One region of the Williamsia sp. Y712 genome, then DNA from elsewhere that is predicted to be linked to it. Evidence: riboswitches for the same ligand, from Rfam matches in the RefSeq annotation. Region 1 holds a riboswitch; each other region holds the start of a gene.
The links. Region 1 has a riboswitch for S-adenosylmethionine ahead of AC1D75_RS20030 (aminotransferase class V-fold PLP-dependent enzyme). Riboswitches for the same ligand answer to the same signal wherever they lie in the genome.
Positions count from the first base shown of each region.

Region 1 (4,276 bases):
CGGTCGGGTGTCGTCCGGTTCGCGAGTGATCGTGTACTCGCCGTAAGTCTCGGTATCGGCTGGGCTGGCGAAGTTCGACATGGCTAGACAACCTTTTCTGCGGAGTGGGAACGGAATGAGAACAACTCGGGGGCATCTTTGTCGGCGGTGAGGTCGGCGAGGAGGCGGCCGATGGCGGGCACGAACTTGAAGCCGTGTCCGGAGAATCCGGCGGCGACCGCAACCGGACCGCGGCGGTCGATGACGAAGTTGGAGTCGGGCGTGGTCGCGTACGTGCAGCTGATCGGGGTCAGTTCGTCGGCATCGACGCCGGGCACCCAATGACGGACGTACTCCTGCAGGGCCTTGAGCTGCCGTGGTTCCGCCGTGAAATCGCGGTGGTCGGGGTCGACGACGGGTCCGGTTCCATGGAAGCCGACCTTGATGCCTTCGGCACCCGAAGACAAGCCGTACACACCACCGAATTCGGGCGCGTTCGGTCCGTCCGGGTCATGCAAGATCCCGAAGCTGGGCCATTCGGCGTCCTGGTCACGCGGTACGAAGTGTGCGGGTTGCTCTTGGGTGACGGTGATCTGTGGCAGCGCTGCGATGCCCGACAACAGCTTCGTCGCCCAGGCGCCTGCCGCCACCACCACACGTCGGGCCACGTACTCCTGGTCATCGGTGCGCACGGTGACCGAGTTCTCGTCTGTGACGTCGATCGAGATCACCTGCGATTCGTGTCGAACCTCTGCACCGAGAGCTGCTGCGCCGCGTTGTAGTGCGCTGACAGCGTTGTCTGCATGTAGTCGCCCGCTGTTGGGGTAGTACAACGCGCGGCCGTCGAATCTGATTCCGGGCCAGCGCTGCGAGGCCTCGTCGGGCTCGAGCCAATGATGGACGAGTCCGAGGTCGGCGAGGGTATCTGCGATCTGGGACAGGTACGGAGTCCATCCCTGATCGACGCCGCCGGTGACGGTGAGCAGTTGCGTCCCGGACTCGGCTTCGAGGTCGGCCCAGAGTCCTTCCGCTTCCCTCGCGAGCGCGACGTAGGTGCGCTCGGCGTAGGAGGTGCGGAAGATGCGGGAGGCGCCATGTGAGGCGCCGTTGGTGTGGCCGGGGGTGAATCGTTCGAGCAGCACGGTCTCGACACCCCGGCGCGCCAGTTGCCAGGCGGCGGCCGAACCTATCGCGCCACCACCGACAACCACGGTGTCGACCTTGACGGAACTCATATCGTGACCTCGATTCTGTTGTGTTCGGTGAGCCCCTCGATTGTTGGTATCGACGCCAACAGGGGCCCTGGTGTCCTCGCTTCGAGGATTGGTGAAAAACACTTCCGCAGTGCCGGTTTCGACGACCTGAAACATCTGAAACTGCTGCACATGCAATGGGCCCGGCAGATGCTCAGGATTCGACCGCGTGGTGCGTTGAACAAGGTCATCAAGCTCCCGGGAATCTCTTCGGGCTCGCTTGCGTGAAACCCGCGCTTGTCCCATGCCGGTGAAGGCTGGGACCGTGTCTTTCATCCAGGGCACCCCGCCGCGGTGGAGGGTTGCCGACCAGCAAGCTGGAACTTGGCGCTGATACTCGTTGACACAGGGCAGTTGTTGTCCACCAGGCGAATCCGGGCACCGTATGTGCGTGTCCGGGCCAGGGGATTTCAACTGTTGGACAGAACCATACGCACGCTGCTGCCCAAATCCGATGGATGCGCGGAGTTTCGATCGCCGAGAAGTTAAAGCACATGGGTATGGACGACGCCGAAGAAGTCTGTTAGCGTCGTCGTCGGTCACGAGTACCAGCGCATAGCCCCGGCTTGCTGGTCAGCAACCCTCCATCGCGGCGGGGTGCTCCGGGTGAAGACCTGGCCTGTTCGAACCCGAACAGGCAAGCGCGGACCTCCCACCGTCCGAGTTCCGAACTGCTCCATCGGCAGGTTCGAAACTTGGTGCGTGCGGGATCCCTGACACCGGAAGCTGGTGTGAGATATGAGCACTGCAACACTGAACCGAAACCTGAATGCTCTTGCAGCGATAGAGGGTTCGGACACCCAGGCCCCACTGAGGGATGGCTCGACCACGCGGTACGTCAACTTCGACTACGCGGCGAGTGCGCCGGCATTGTGCAGCGTGGTCGATGCGATAACGCGACTACTACCGACCTACTCGAGTGTGCACCGGGGCGCGGGCTACGCATCGCAGGTGACGACGCGGGCGTACGAGACCGCCCGAGCGCAGGTCGCTGACTTTGTCGGTGCCGGCGAGCAGCACTGCCTGATCTTCACGCGGAACACCACCGATTCGCTGAACCTCCTGGCTCGCTGCGTGCCGGGAAAAGTCGTCGTCCTCGATCTGGAACATCATTCAAATCTGTTGCCGTGGAGTGATGTTCACGTCGTCCGTGCTGCGAATACGCTGGCCGCGACGATCGTCCGTGTGGAGACCGCACTCAAAGAGACCGGTGCGGTGTTGCTGGCGGTCACCGGTGCGTCGAACGTCACCGGTGAGATCTTGCCGGTCAGTGAACTGGCAGATCTTGCGCACCGCAACGGTGCTCGGATCGCTGTCGACGGCGCGCAGTTGGTTCCGCACCGCAGGGTGGACATCACTGCCTGCGGCATCGACTACCTGGCATTCTCGGGACACAAGACCTACGCGCCCTTCGGGGCCGGAGTGCTTGTTGGACTGAGGGATTGGCTTGATGCCGCCGACCCGTATCTCGCCGGTGGTGGTGCGGTGCTCAACGTCACCGAGCAGGACGTGAAGTGGGCGCCCGCGCCCGCCCGTCATGAAGGTGGTTCGCCCAACGTCTTGGGTGCGGCTGCGCTCGCGGCGGCCTGCGTCGAAATCGAATCCCTTGGGGAGGCCGTTGTTTCCCATGAAACATCACTGACCGACCGGTTGCGCGATGGTCTGGCCGAGATCCCGGGCGTGCATGCCCTGAAGATCTTCACCGACAGCACCGATGCCGTTGGTGTGGTCAGCTTTGTCGTCGACGGGCATCGGGCCGCCGAGGTGGCAGCCCATCTGTCGGCCGAACACGGCATCGGGGTGCGCGACGGACGATTCTGCGCCCATCCGCTTCTGGACCGTCTGGGCCACGGCTCAGGGGCTGTGCGCGCCAGCCTCGGCCTCGGTTCGAGCTCCGAGGACGTCGACCTGCTCCTCGCCGCCCTCCGCACGCTCTAAACCCCGGGGTGGGGGACGCTCAGTGCCATGAGCGCGGTGTCGTCTTCGAGGCCGGCACCGAAACCGTCGAGCAACTCTCGCAAGTCCTCGATGATCTGGCCTGCGGACGTCGGGGTGTGTGCCGCCGCGAACTCGAGCAGCGCACCGTTGTCGTCGTACCGCTCGGGACCCGGCCCGATCCGCGCCTCGGTGAGCCCGTCGGTGTAGAGCACGAGGGTGTCGCCGGCGTCGAGGTGAATCCGGGTAGAGACAAATCTGGGAGCGCGCAGGATGCCGACGAGTTGGCCGCCCTCGGTACTCACGTACTGCGCTCGGCCTGCGGCGGTGAGCAACAGCGCGGGCGGATGGCCCCCGCTCGCGAGGTGTACGTCGAATCCGTTGTCGGCGCGGGTGAGGACGCCGAAGATCACTGTGCAGAAACGAGGTTCGTCGCCGTGATAGTTCGAATGCAGCACGGCATCGAGGTTGTGCAACACCGCAATCGGATCGTCGTCGTACACCGCTGCAGCGCGCAGCGTGTAACGGGTCAGCGACGTCACCGCCGCTGCGGTGGCCCCTTTTCCGCACACGTCGCCGAGGAAGAACCCCCACTTGTGCTCTGACAGGGCGAACAGGTCGTAGAAGTCGCCGCCGACATCGTTGATCGATGCAGCGTTGTAGTGGGCTGCTGCCTCCATGCCGTCGGGAGGTCGCAACGACGGTGGAAGCAGTGAGCGCTGAAGGGTCGAGGCGAGCAGTTGTACGCGCGCACGTTCTTCTTCGGCATGGCGCCGTGCGGCGAGCAACTGTTTCTCGTACGCGCGTCGATCACGTGCGTCCTGCACGGTGATGCGGATGAGCACGGCGGTGCCATCGGTACCGATCTTGACGTTCGCGGTGACGAATACGGGCAGTCGTCGGCCGTCGGCCGCGACGAGGTCGACGGTGATTCCGCTCAGCACCCCTACCAGCTGCAGTAGCGGTGCGAAGTGGGTTTCGTAGTGTATGCGCCCGCCTGCGGTGAGCAGATCGCTGAAAGGCCTGTCCAGCAATGACGTTCGGTCGTATCCGAGCCACACCGCCAGAGTGGTGTTGACCTTTGCGATGCGCCCGTCCGGCCACGTCGA
Region 1 covers NZ_JCAIUN010000003.1:163,249-167,524, forward strand. The annotation lists gene AC1D75_RS20020 (glutathione S-transferase C-terminal domain-containing protein) at 1-81, opposite strand, end outside; gene solA (N-methyl-L-tryptophan oxidase) at 84-1,214, opposite strand; SAM riboswitch class IV at 1,461-1,578, opposite strand; SAM riboswitch class IV at 1,770-1,882, shown strand; gene AC1D75_RS20030 (aminotransferase class V-fold PLP-dependent enzyme) at 1,971-3,170, shown strand; gene AC1D75_RS20035 (PP2C family protein-serine/threonine phosphatase) at 3,167-4,276, opposite strand, start outside.

Region 2 (4,276 bases), on a different contig from region 1:
CTTCCGGCGCCCGGTGCCTGCCCGGCACCGAAACGGCGGCGACAGGCGTCTGCACGTGATCGACGGTCGGCGCGGCGAGCACCTCGCCGGAATCGCCGGAATCGGCGATATCCGTGGTGCGATCGTCCAGGCCCGCCCCTCCCTCGGTGGTCGCACCGAATGCCGCAACCGCCATGGCTCGCACCGTCGGTGCCGCGATGAACCCGAGGTCCGGGTCGCGGTGGTCGAGGACGGCGTCGATCACCGCGATCCAGTCCCGAACGAAGTTCTCCGGATACCGGATGATGCTGACCGCGCTCCCGAAGATCGCGGCCCATGCAGTCGGATCACCGGACAGCGCGTCCCGGATCGCGTACAGATCGGTCAGATATGCGCCGTGCCCGAGCTGCGGCAGCGCAGGCAGCAATCCCATGATCGCGCGTGATATCGGCTGGATGACCGCCAGTTCGGCATAGGGAAAATCGAGGATCACCGGGCGCAGCAGGTTGGGTAACCCGACCTGTGCCAGCACGATGGTCAGTGATGGATCGGCGGCGATGAAGACCACATCGGCACCGTCGGACTCTTTGATGACAGTGACGCCGTCGGTACCGACGGATGCGCCTGGCCCGGCCGCCATGATCGGGCCGTAGTTCTGGTGTTTGACGAAGAAGCCCACCAGCGCATCCAGCGCCCCGATGGGATCTCGCCGCAGATCGGGTAGGTCACAGATCGCGTCGCCGTCGATACAGACCGAGTACACCGCAATGTCGCCGAAGTCGCCGTCGCGCGAACCGTCGAGTATCGCCCCCGGATACGCATTGATGAGGTTGACCTCGGCTCCGGCACCGGAGTTCGTGCCCCGTCGCCGTGGGTCGGAATAGAGCTCACCCGACACTCCGACCGAGGTCACGCCACCGGCCTTGCCCGCCGCGATGTCGGTCAGTACGTCACCGGAGATGCGGGCCCCCTGTGAATAACCGACGATGACAACCGGTTTGTCCTGGCAGTTGGCCTGATAGGTCGCCACGTCCCGGGCGAGCGCGGCCTTTCCGGTCTCGATATTCGCGTCGTAACTCTGCGCACCGAGTGGCCAGAAGGTCGCCGGGTAGTCGACCCGGTTGATCACGTAGCCCTGGTCGGTGTACCTGGTCTCCAGGCCCCGGGTGTGCAGGTGGTTCGGATCATCGGTGCCGGCCACCACGAACACTCCGCCGTCACCGCAGTCATACGGCGCTGACTCGGCGGCGAGCCCCGGAGCGCTCCCGAGGAAACCGAGCACCGGCAGCGCCGCCGCCGCAGCACCGGAGGCAAGCGCCACCGCGCGCCGATTGGTCCGTTTCGAAACAACACGACCACGCCTCGTCTGAACACCCACAGCAGCCCCAGTTGTTTCGAATTGCTAACTGCCTCAGGCAATTCAAGGCGATGCACTGAAGTTACGACAGGTATTGACAATGACCAATCGCGTGAACGTAGTACAGAGCGGACTACACGATGGCGAATCACAGAATCTCCCTGCGCTGAACGCTTTTTTGCACAGGAAGCGCGTGTTATATCCTTTTGGCCAGGTCCTGAGTGTCAGCGACAAGCCCCGGCTAGCTGACCGGCAACCCTCCAACCGCGGTGGGGTGCTCCGGGTGACGACCAGGTTGCGGTTCGCCGCGGCAAGCGCGGGGTCCGAAAGGTCGGACCCTCTAATTGGATGTCTAACGACCAAGAAAGAGAAGTCCTACATGTCTGACACCGACGTCAATCCGGCCGACAACTGGAGCTTTGAAACCAAGCAGGTCCATGTTGGCCAGAGCCCGGATTCGGCAACCTCCGCCCGTGCCCTGCCGATCTACCAGACAACGTCGTACACGTTCCGCGACACCGAGCACGCCGCCAACCTCTTCGGTCTGGCCGAGCCCGGCAACATCTACACCCGCATCATGAACCCCACCCAGGACGCCGTCGAGCAGCGCATCGCAGCCCTCGAAGGTGGCGTGGCGGCTCTGCTCGTCGCGTCGGGTCAGGCCGCCGAGACCTATTCGATCCTGAACATCGTCGAAAACGGCGGTCATGTGGTGTCGAGCCCCCGCCTCTACGGCGGCACGTACAACCTCTTCCACTACACGCTTCCCAAGCTCGGTATCCAGGTCAGTTTCGTTGATGACCCGGAAGACCTCGACAGCTGGCGCGCGGCCATCCAGCCCAACACCCGCGCCCTGTTCGGTGAGACCATCTCGAACCCGAACAACGAGATCCTCGACCTCCCCGGCATCTCCGCCGTTGCCCACGAGGCCGGCCTGCCACTGATCGTCGACAACACCGTCGCCACCCCGTACCTGATCAACCCGCTGGAGCACGGCGCCGACATCGTGGTGCATTCGGCCACGAAATACCTTGGTGGACATGGCACCGCGATCGGCGGCGTGATCGTCGACGGTGGCACCTTCGACTGGCGCGGCCAGCGTGACGGTGTGGACCTGTTCCCCGGATTCACCACCCCGGACCCGAGCTACCACGGTGCGATCTTCGCCGACCTCGGTGCTCCGGCCTACGCCCTCAAGGCCCGCGTGCAGTGGTTGCGCGATACCGGTGCCGCCATCTCGCCGTTCAACGCCTTCCTCATCGCCCAGGGCCTGGAAACCCTCAGCCTGCGGATCGAGCGCCACGTGTCGAACGCCCAGAAAGTGGCCAAGTACCTGGAGGAGCACCCGCAGGTGGAGTCAGTGGCATACGCCGGACTCGAATCCTCACGCTGGTACAAGCGAGGCCAGGAATTGGCCCCGCGTGGCCAGGGCGCGATCATCGGCTTCGAGATCGCCGGCGGCGTGGACGCAGGCAAGAGGTTCGTCGACGCACTGGTCCTGCACAGCCATGTCGCCAACATCGGTGATGTGCGCTCGCTGGTCATCCATCCCGCCTCGACCACCCACTCCCAGCTGATCGCCGAAGAGCAGCTGGCCGCAGGCGTGACCCCCGGACTGGTCCGGTTGGCTGTCGGCATCGAGAACATCGTCGACATCATCGCCGACCTCGATGCAGGCTTCGCTGCGGCCAAGTGAGGTGAGTATCGACCCGCACACGCCACCACGAACTCATCCGGACTGGGAATTCCTGCCTGATGGGCAGCTGACCAGTGTGTCGGTCGGCCCGATTTCGCTGGACAACGGCGGACAGATCGAGAATGTGACCCTGGCGTTTCAGCGCTGGGGCACACTCTCGCCCACCCGCGACAACGTTGTTCTGGCACTGCATGCCCTGACCGGCGACTCCCACGCAACCGGACCCGTCGGTCCCGATCAGCCCACCCCCGGTTGGTGGGATGGGCTGATCGGTCCGGGCGCCGCGGTCGACACCGACGAGTGGTGTGTCATCTCGGCAAATGTCCTCGGCGGATGCGGCGGTTCCACCGGCCCGGCATCACTGGATTCCGAAGGTCAGGTGTGGGGTTCACGTTTCCCCACCATCACCGTTCTCGATCAGGTCCGCGCCGAGGTCGCACTGCTCGACGCACTGCAGATCGATTCCGTCGCAGCCGTCATCGGCGGCTCGATGGGTGGCGCCCGCGCTCTGGAATGGGTCATCGGCTACCCGCAGCGAGTGCGGAGCGGCTTGATCCTGGCCGTCGGCGCTCGCGCATCAGCTGACCAAATCGGTACGCAGACAACACAGATCGCGGCAATCAAGGCCGATGCCAACTGGCAGAACGGCGACTATCACGGTAGTGGTCGAACACCCACGTCAGGTCTTGGCATTGCCCGCCGCATCGCGCACATGTACTACCGCAGCGAACCCGAACTCGACCAGAGGTTCGCCAATCTCCCTCAGGGACAAGAAGATCCGTTACACGGCGGCCGTTACGCGGTGCAGAGCTACCTCGAACACCAGGCCGACAAGCTTGTCCGCCGGTTTGATCCGGGTAGCTACGTGGTGCTGTCCGAGGTGCTCAACAACCACGACGTCGGACGCGGACGCGGTGGCGTCGAAGCCGCCCTGCGGAGCTGCCATGTACCCGTGGTGGTCGGTGGCATCGATTCCGACAGGCTCTATCCTCTGCGTCAGCAGATCGAGTTGGCCGAACTCATGCCCGGCTGCGTCGATGGATTGCACGTGGTGCATTCCGCCAACGGTCACGACGGATTCCTGACCGAATTCGACGCGATCTCAGACCTTCTCAAGAAGACTCTCGTCCTCGCGCGTGGCTGATACCTCCACCTGACCGGCTCGGCCCACGTGGCAGTCGGTCAGGTGCGGCGGCACCGGAACATCGTCAGGTTGCGGGCTGCGAAGTAGGCACAGTACCCGA
Region 2 covers NZ_JCAIUN010000004.1:214,297-218,572, forward strand. The annotation lists gene AC1D75_RS24180 (cutinase family protein) at 1-1,300, opposite strand, end outside; SAM riboswitch class IV at 1,550-1,659, shown strand; gene AC1D75_RS24185 (bifunctional o-acetylhomoserine/o-acetylserine sulfhydrylase) at 1,716-3,032, shown strand; gene metX (homoserine O-acetyltransferase MetX) at 3,007-4,176, shown strand; gene AC1D75_RS24195 (Hsp70 family protein) at 4,241-4,276, opposite strand, start outside.
Region 2: it holds a riboswitch for S-adenosylmethionine, as region 1 does, so the genes downstream of both, AC1D75_RS24185 (bifunctional o-acetylhomoserine/o-acetylserine sulfhydrylase) here and AC1D75_RS20030 (aminotransferase class V-fold PLP-dependent enzyme) in region 1, are expected to answer to the same signal.

Region 3 (4,276 bases), on a different contig from region 1:
CGCCCCGGACAGTCCGTAACGCAGGGTTCCACCCGGCGTGGCGGGGCCGGCGTCGCCCTCGCCACCGGAGGCGTCGGACCCGCAGGCACTGAGCAGGGTTCCCGTCATCAGTGCAGCGCCGAACACGGCGAGTAGCGGTCGGGACACACGTGCATTCATCGATTTCCTCCGTCGATCCTGGCGGTAGCACGCTGCTGCGGCGAAGCGGCGGCTGCTTCACCCGCTGTCAGCTCACTGATGAGGTTAAACCGTTGCGTCCCAATATCTTCAATAAAATCAGCTTGGTTTTGAACCAACTCGATCACGCCGCACCCTGGATGTTTCTGTCGCGCTTTGCGACTTCCTCACGAACGATCGGAATCACATACCGGCCGAAGTCGATCGCGTCGTCGAGCAGGTGGTAGCCACGGGCCGAGAGGATCTCGATCCCGAGGTCGTGGTATTCGAGCAGCGCGGCCGCCACCGTCTCCGGAGAACCGACCAGCGCATTGGAATTTCCGCCGCCCCCGGTTGCCTTGGACGTCGCCGTCCATCCCGCGGCTCCGAAACGGTCGACTGAATCAGCGATCTCGAGCAGACGCTGGGAACCGGCGTTCTGAGGCGATGTCAGGGAGAATCCGCGTGGGAACTGGGTGGCACCGGCCGCACGGGCATTGAGCTGACCGAGTATCGATTCCGCCTTCCGCCAGGCCAATTCGTCGGTCGGCGCGATGATCGGCCGGAACGCGACCTGTAGCCGCGGGCGATCCGCACGACCTGCAGCCTTCGCGGACGCGGTGATCGACGCGATCTGCTCGGCCGTGTTCTCGACGGGTTCACCCCACAGCGCATAGATGTCGGCCTCGGCGCCGCCGACCGCATAGGCCGCCGCCGACGACCCACCGAAGGAGATGTCGGGCCGAGGCTGCGCAACCGGGAAGACATCGGAGACGAAGTCGTTGAATCGGTAGTAGGTGCCGTCGTGGTCGAACGGTTCGCGACTGGTCCAGGCCTTCTTGACGACCTGGATGTACTCCCGGGTGCGTTCGTACCGTTGGTCTTTCGACAGGAAGTCACCCTCCCGCTGCTGTTCGGTGTCGTTGCCACCGGTGATGAAGTGCACCGTCACCCGGCCCCCGGAGATCTGGTCGAGTGTCGCGAAGGTCTTGGCGGCGAATGTCGGATACGAGACATTGGGACGGTGCGCCAGCAGGATCTCGATGCGTTCGAGGTTGCTCGCGATGTACGAAGCGGCCGCCGCGGGTTCAGGAGTACCGGCACCATAGGCGAACAGGATCCGGTCCCACCCGAAATCCTCGTGTGCACGAGCGAGTTTGAGCGTGTACTCCCGGTCGAACGAACCGGCGGTGGTACGAGGATGGATCTCGGTGCCGTCATTCGTGGCAGCGATCCCCAGGAACTCTACTGGCATGTTTGTCCTTTTCGACGAATTAGATGAAGCGGGCGAAGGTGCGCCTGCCGACATGCATCGACGGCGGGACCCGGGTCGAAGCGGTCATGACAGCACTTCCAACGCGGCGGGTGTGGAGATGGGGCGACTCGGGATCTCACGCCTGAGCACCGGGGCGATCTCGGACTGGAAGAGTTCGAGGGAATCGCGATGCTGGGAGTCGGTGAGGCCGCTGGCATCAGCGTGCAGATGCATGACCTCATGGCCGAATTTCTCGTGATACCGCAACACTTTGTCGATCACCTGCTGCGGGCTCCCGAGCAGCAGCGAGCTGCGTTCGATGGCGTCTTCGAGGGTCGGAAACACCAGCGGCAGACCGAATGACCCGAGTCTGGCCATGGTGGCATCGAAGATCGGGCGGTATGTGTTGATCGCATCCTGCGAGTTCTTGGTGGCGTAGTACCCGGCCGATCCCGCACCTACGAGGGCATCGGCCGGATCGTGCCCGTAAGCCGCCCACCGCGCTCGGTAGTAATCGATCAATTCCGCATAGGGTTCGATCGGGTTGGTGACATTGGCCGAGAACAACGGATCCCCGTAAAACGCTGCCAGATCCACTGATTCACGGCTGGTGGCGCTGCCGTGCCAGACGCGGATCTTTTTCTGCAGCGGACGGGGTAGCGCCTCCGCGTCGGTCAACGATGGTCGGTACTTGCCCGTCCAGGTGATGGTGTCGTCCTGCCACAACCGTCGGAAGAGTTCGTACCCTTCCCGGTTGCGCTCCCACTGGTCGGCCTCGGTGACGTGGAACAGCTTGGCCTGCGCGGCACCGTTGCCCTTGCCGATCATCAGTTGCAGTCGGCCACCGGAGAGGTTGTCGAGGGTCGAGTAGTCCTCGAAGGCCCGCACCGGATCGAGCAAACTGAGCGTTGTCACCGCGGTGAACAGTGCGATCGTCGAAGTCCGTGCGGCGATGTTACTGAGAACCACCGGTGGCGACGAGGAGATGAACGGCCTCTCGTGCCGCTCGCCGACCCCGAAGCCGTCGAAGCCCAATTCCTCTGCGAGAACCGCGTTGTCGATCACTTCTCGAAACCGCTGCGCCGGTGACACGGTCTCGCCGGACAACGGGTGAGGCGTGTGGGTGATCAGACTGATCAACAGAAACTTCACCCGGACTCCTGAACTGATGGCATGACACACAACCTTCATCGGTCCCGGCAGTAGCACCCGCACCCGCCGAGGCGGGGGGTTGCTGCGACGTCAGCGAGCCGGGTCTCTCAGTCGCTCTTGATGATCCTTGTGCACAGTAGGCCGGTGCCCATAACGCGTCAAACGATGAATCAACTTGCCCGACAGACGGTGTGAGTCACCTCGGTGCCGTGGCCAGGGATGCTCGGCTCCCCCGACGAACGGACCGATGGACCTTTCCGAAGCATTGCCGCAGCACAACAGCCTTCAGAGCGATCCGGCCTGCCCGCGGCGATCGCAGGCGTGCAGCACGACGCGTCACGATCACCCGCCGCGTACACGATTAGATTCAGCCGGGTTCAAACCCCCCGTCATCAACGATCGCGGGGCTGACGGTGTCGACTGAACGGGCCGCCTACTCGGGCGCCTGCAGTAGGTGCTCGCGGGTCTCGGCGAATGCTCGCCCCAACACGGCAACGTCGCTCGGACTGAGGAGGTCGAACATGTTTCGCCTCACCTCGGCGACATGTCCGGGGCTCGCCGACGTCAGCTTCTGCATCCCGGCGTCGGTCAATTCCGCCATCATGCCGCGTTTGTCGTCTTCGCATTCGACGCGACGCACCCATCCGGCGTCAACCAGACGACCGATCGCCCTGGTGGCGCCGCTTCTTGTGGTCGTGATCGCATCAGCCAGATCCCGCATGCGCAGTCGGCGTTGCGGCGCCTCGGACAGGATCACCAGCAATTCGAAGTCGGTGAACGACAAACCCGCATCCCGGGCCAGCTGCTGATCGAGTGTCCGCAGCAGCAACCGGGTGGCATCCAGGTATGCGCGCCATGCCTGCTGCTCGTCCTCACTGAGCCACTGTGTTGGTTCCACGGCTAGAGCATAACCAAAGTAGTTGACAAAGCAACCAGTTGCGGTACGCTACCGAAGTAGTTGACGACGCAACCATTTACCTATGGCAACTCGAAGCGCACACTGGATGAAGACCCCGCACCGAAAGGACCGGCCATGAGCACCGCCGACACCGACGAGAAGCGCCTGCAGGAATATGCGGGCAAGCGTGAGGCGATTCGCGCCAAACACCTGGTACCTGCCGAATCCCGGCCCGCCTCCTCGGCGCGCGGCCTGCACCACACCGCACTGGTCAGCAGCGACGTCGAACGGACCGTGCGCTTCTACCAGGATCTGCTCGAGTTCCCACTGACCGAACTCATCGAGAACCGCGACTACCCCGGATCGTCGCACTTCTTCTTCGACATCGGCAACGAAAACCTGTTGGCGTTCTTCGACTTTCCCGGCCTCGACGTCGGCCCGTACCAGGAAGTCCTCGGCGGGCTGCATCATGTCGCGATCAGCGTCGAGCCGCAGCGCTGGAAACACCTGCGCGACAAACTGATCGACGCAGGCGTCGAACTCATCGAACACAGCGAGGTGTCGCTGTACTTCCGCGACCCCGACGGGGCCCGCCTCGAACTCATCGCCGATCCCCTCGGCGAGATGTACGGCTCTCACGTTCTCTAGACCGGCTTTCTTGCGATAGCGCTCCATTCGAAAGGCCCCCACCGATGACCACAGCAACACCTCCCACCCGCTTCGACGTCCGTCGTGCCGACAGCCGCTTCACGACCAACGCCGGTTGGCTCGACTCCAAACATTCCTTCTCATTCGGCCCCCACTACGACCCGGCC
Region 3 covers NZ_JCAIUN010000004.1:761,375-765,650, forward strand. The annotation lists gene AC1D75_RS26725 (ABC transporter substrate-binding protein) at 1-159, opposite strand, end outside; gene AC1D75_RS26730 (hypothetical protein) at 156-305, opposite strand; gene AC1D75_RS26735 (LLM class flavin-dependent oxidoreductase) at 302-1,411, opposite strand; gene AC1D75_RS26740 (LLM class flavin-dependent oxidoreductase) at 1,496-2,563, opposite strand; SAM riboswitch class I at 2,596-2,690, opposite strand; gene AC1D75_RS26745 (MarR family winged helix-turn-helix transcriptional regulator) at 2,997-3,461, opposite strand; gene AC1D75_RS26750 (VOC family protein) at 3,597-4,109, shown strand; gene AC1D75_RS26755 (pirin family protein) at 4,154-4,276, shown strand, end outside.
Region 3: it holds a riboswitch for S-adenosylmethionine, as region 1 does, so the genes downstream of both, AC1D75_RS26740 (LLM class flavin-dependent oxidoreductase) here and AC1D75_RS20030 (aminotransferase class V-fold PLP-dependent enzyme) in region 1, are expected to answer to the same signal.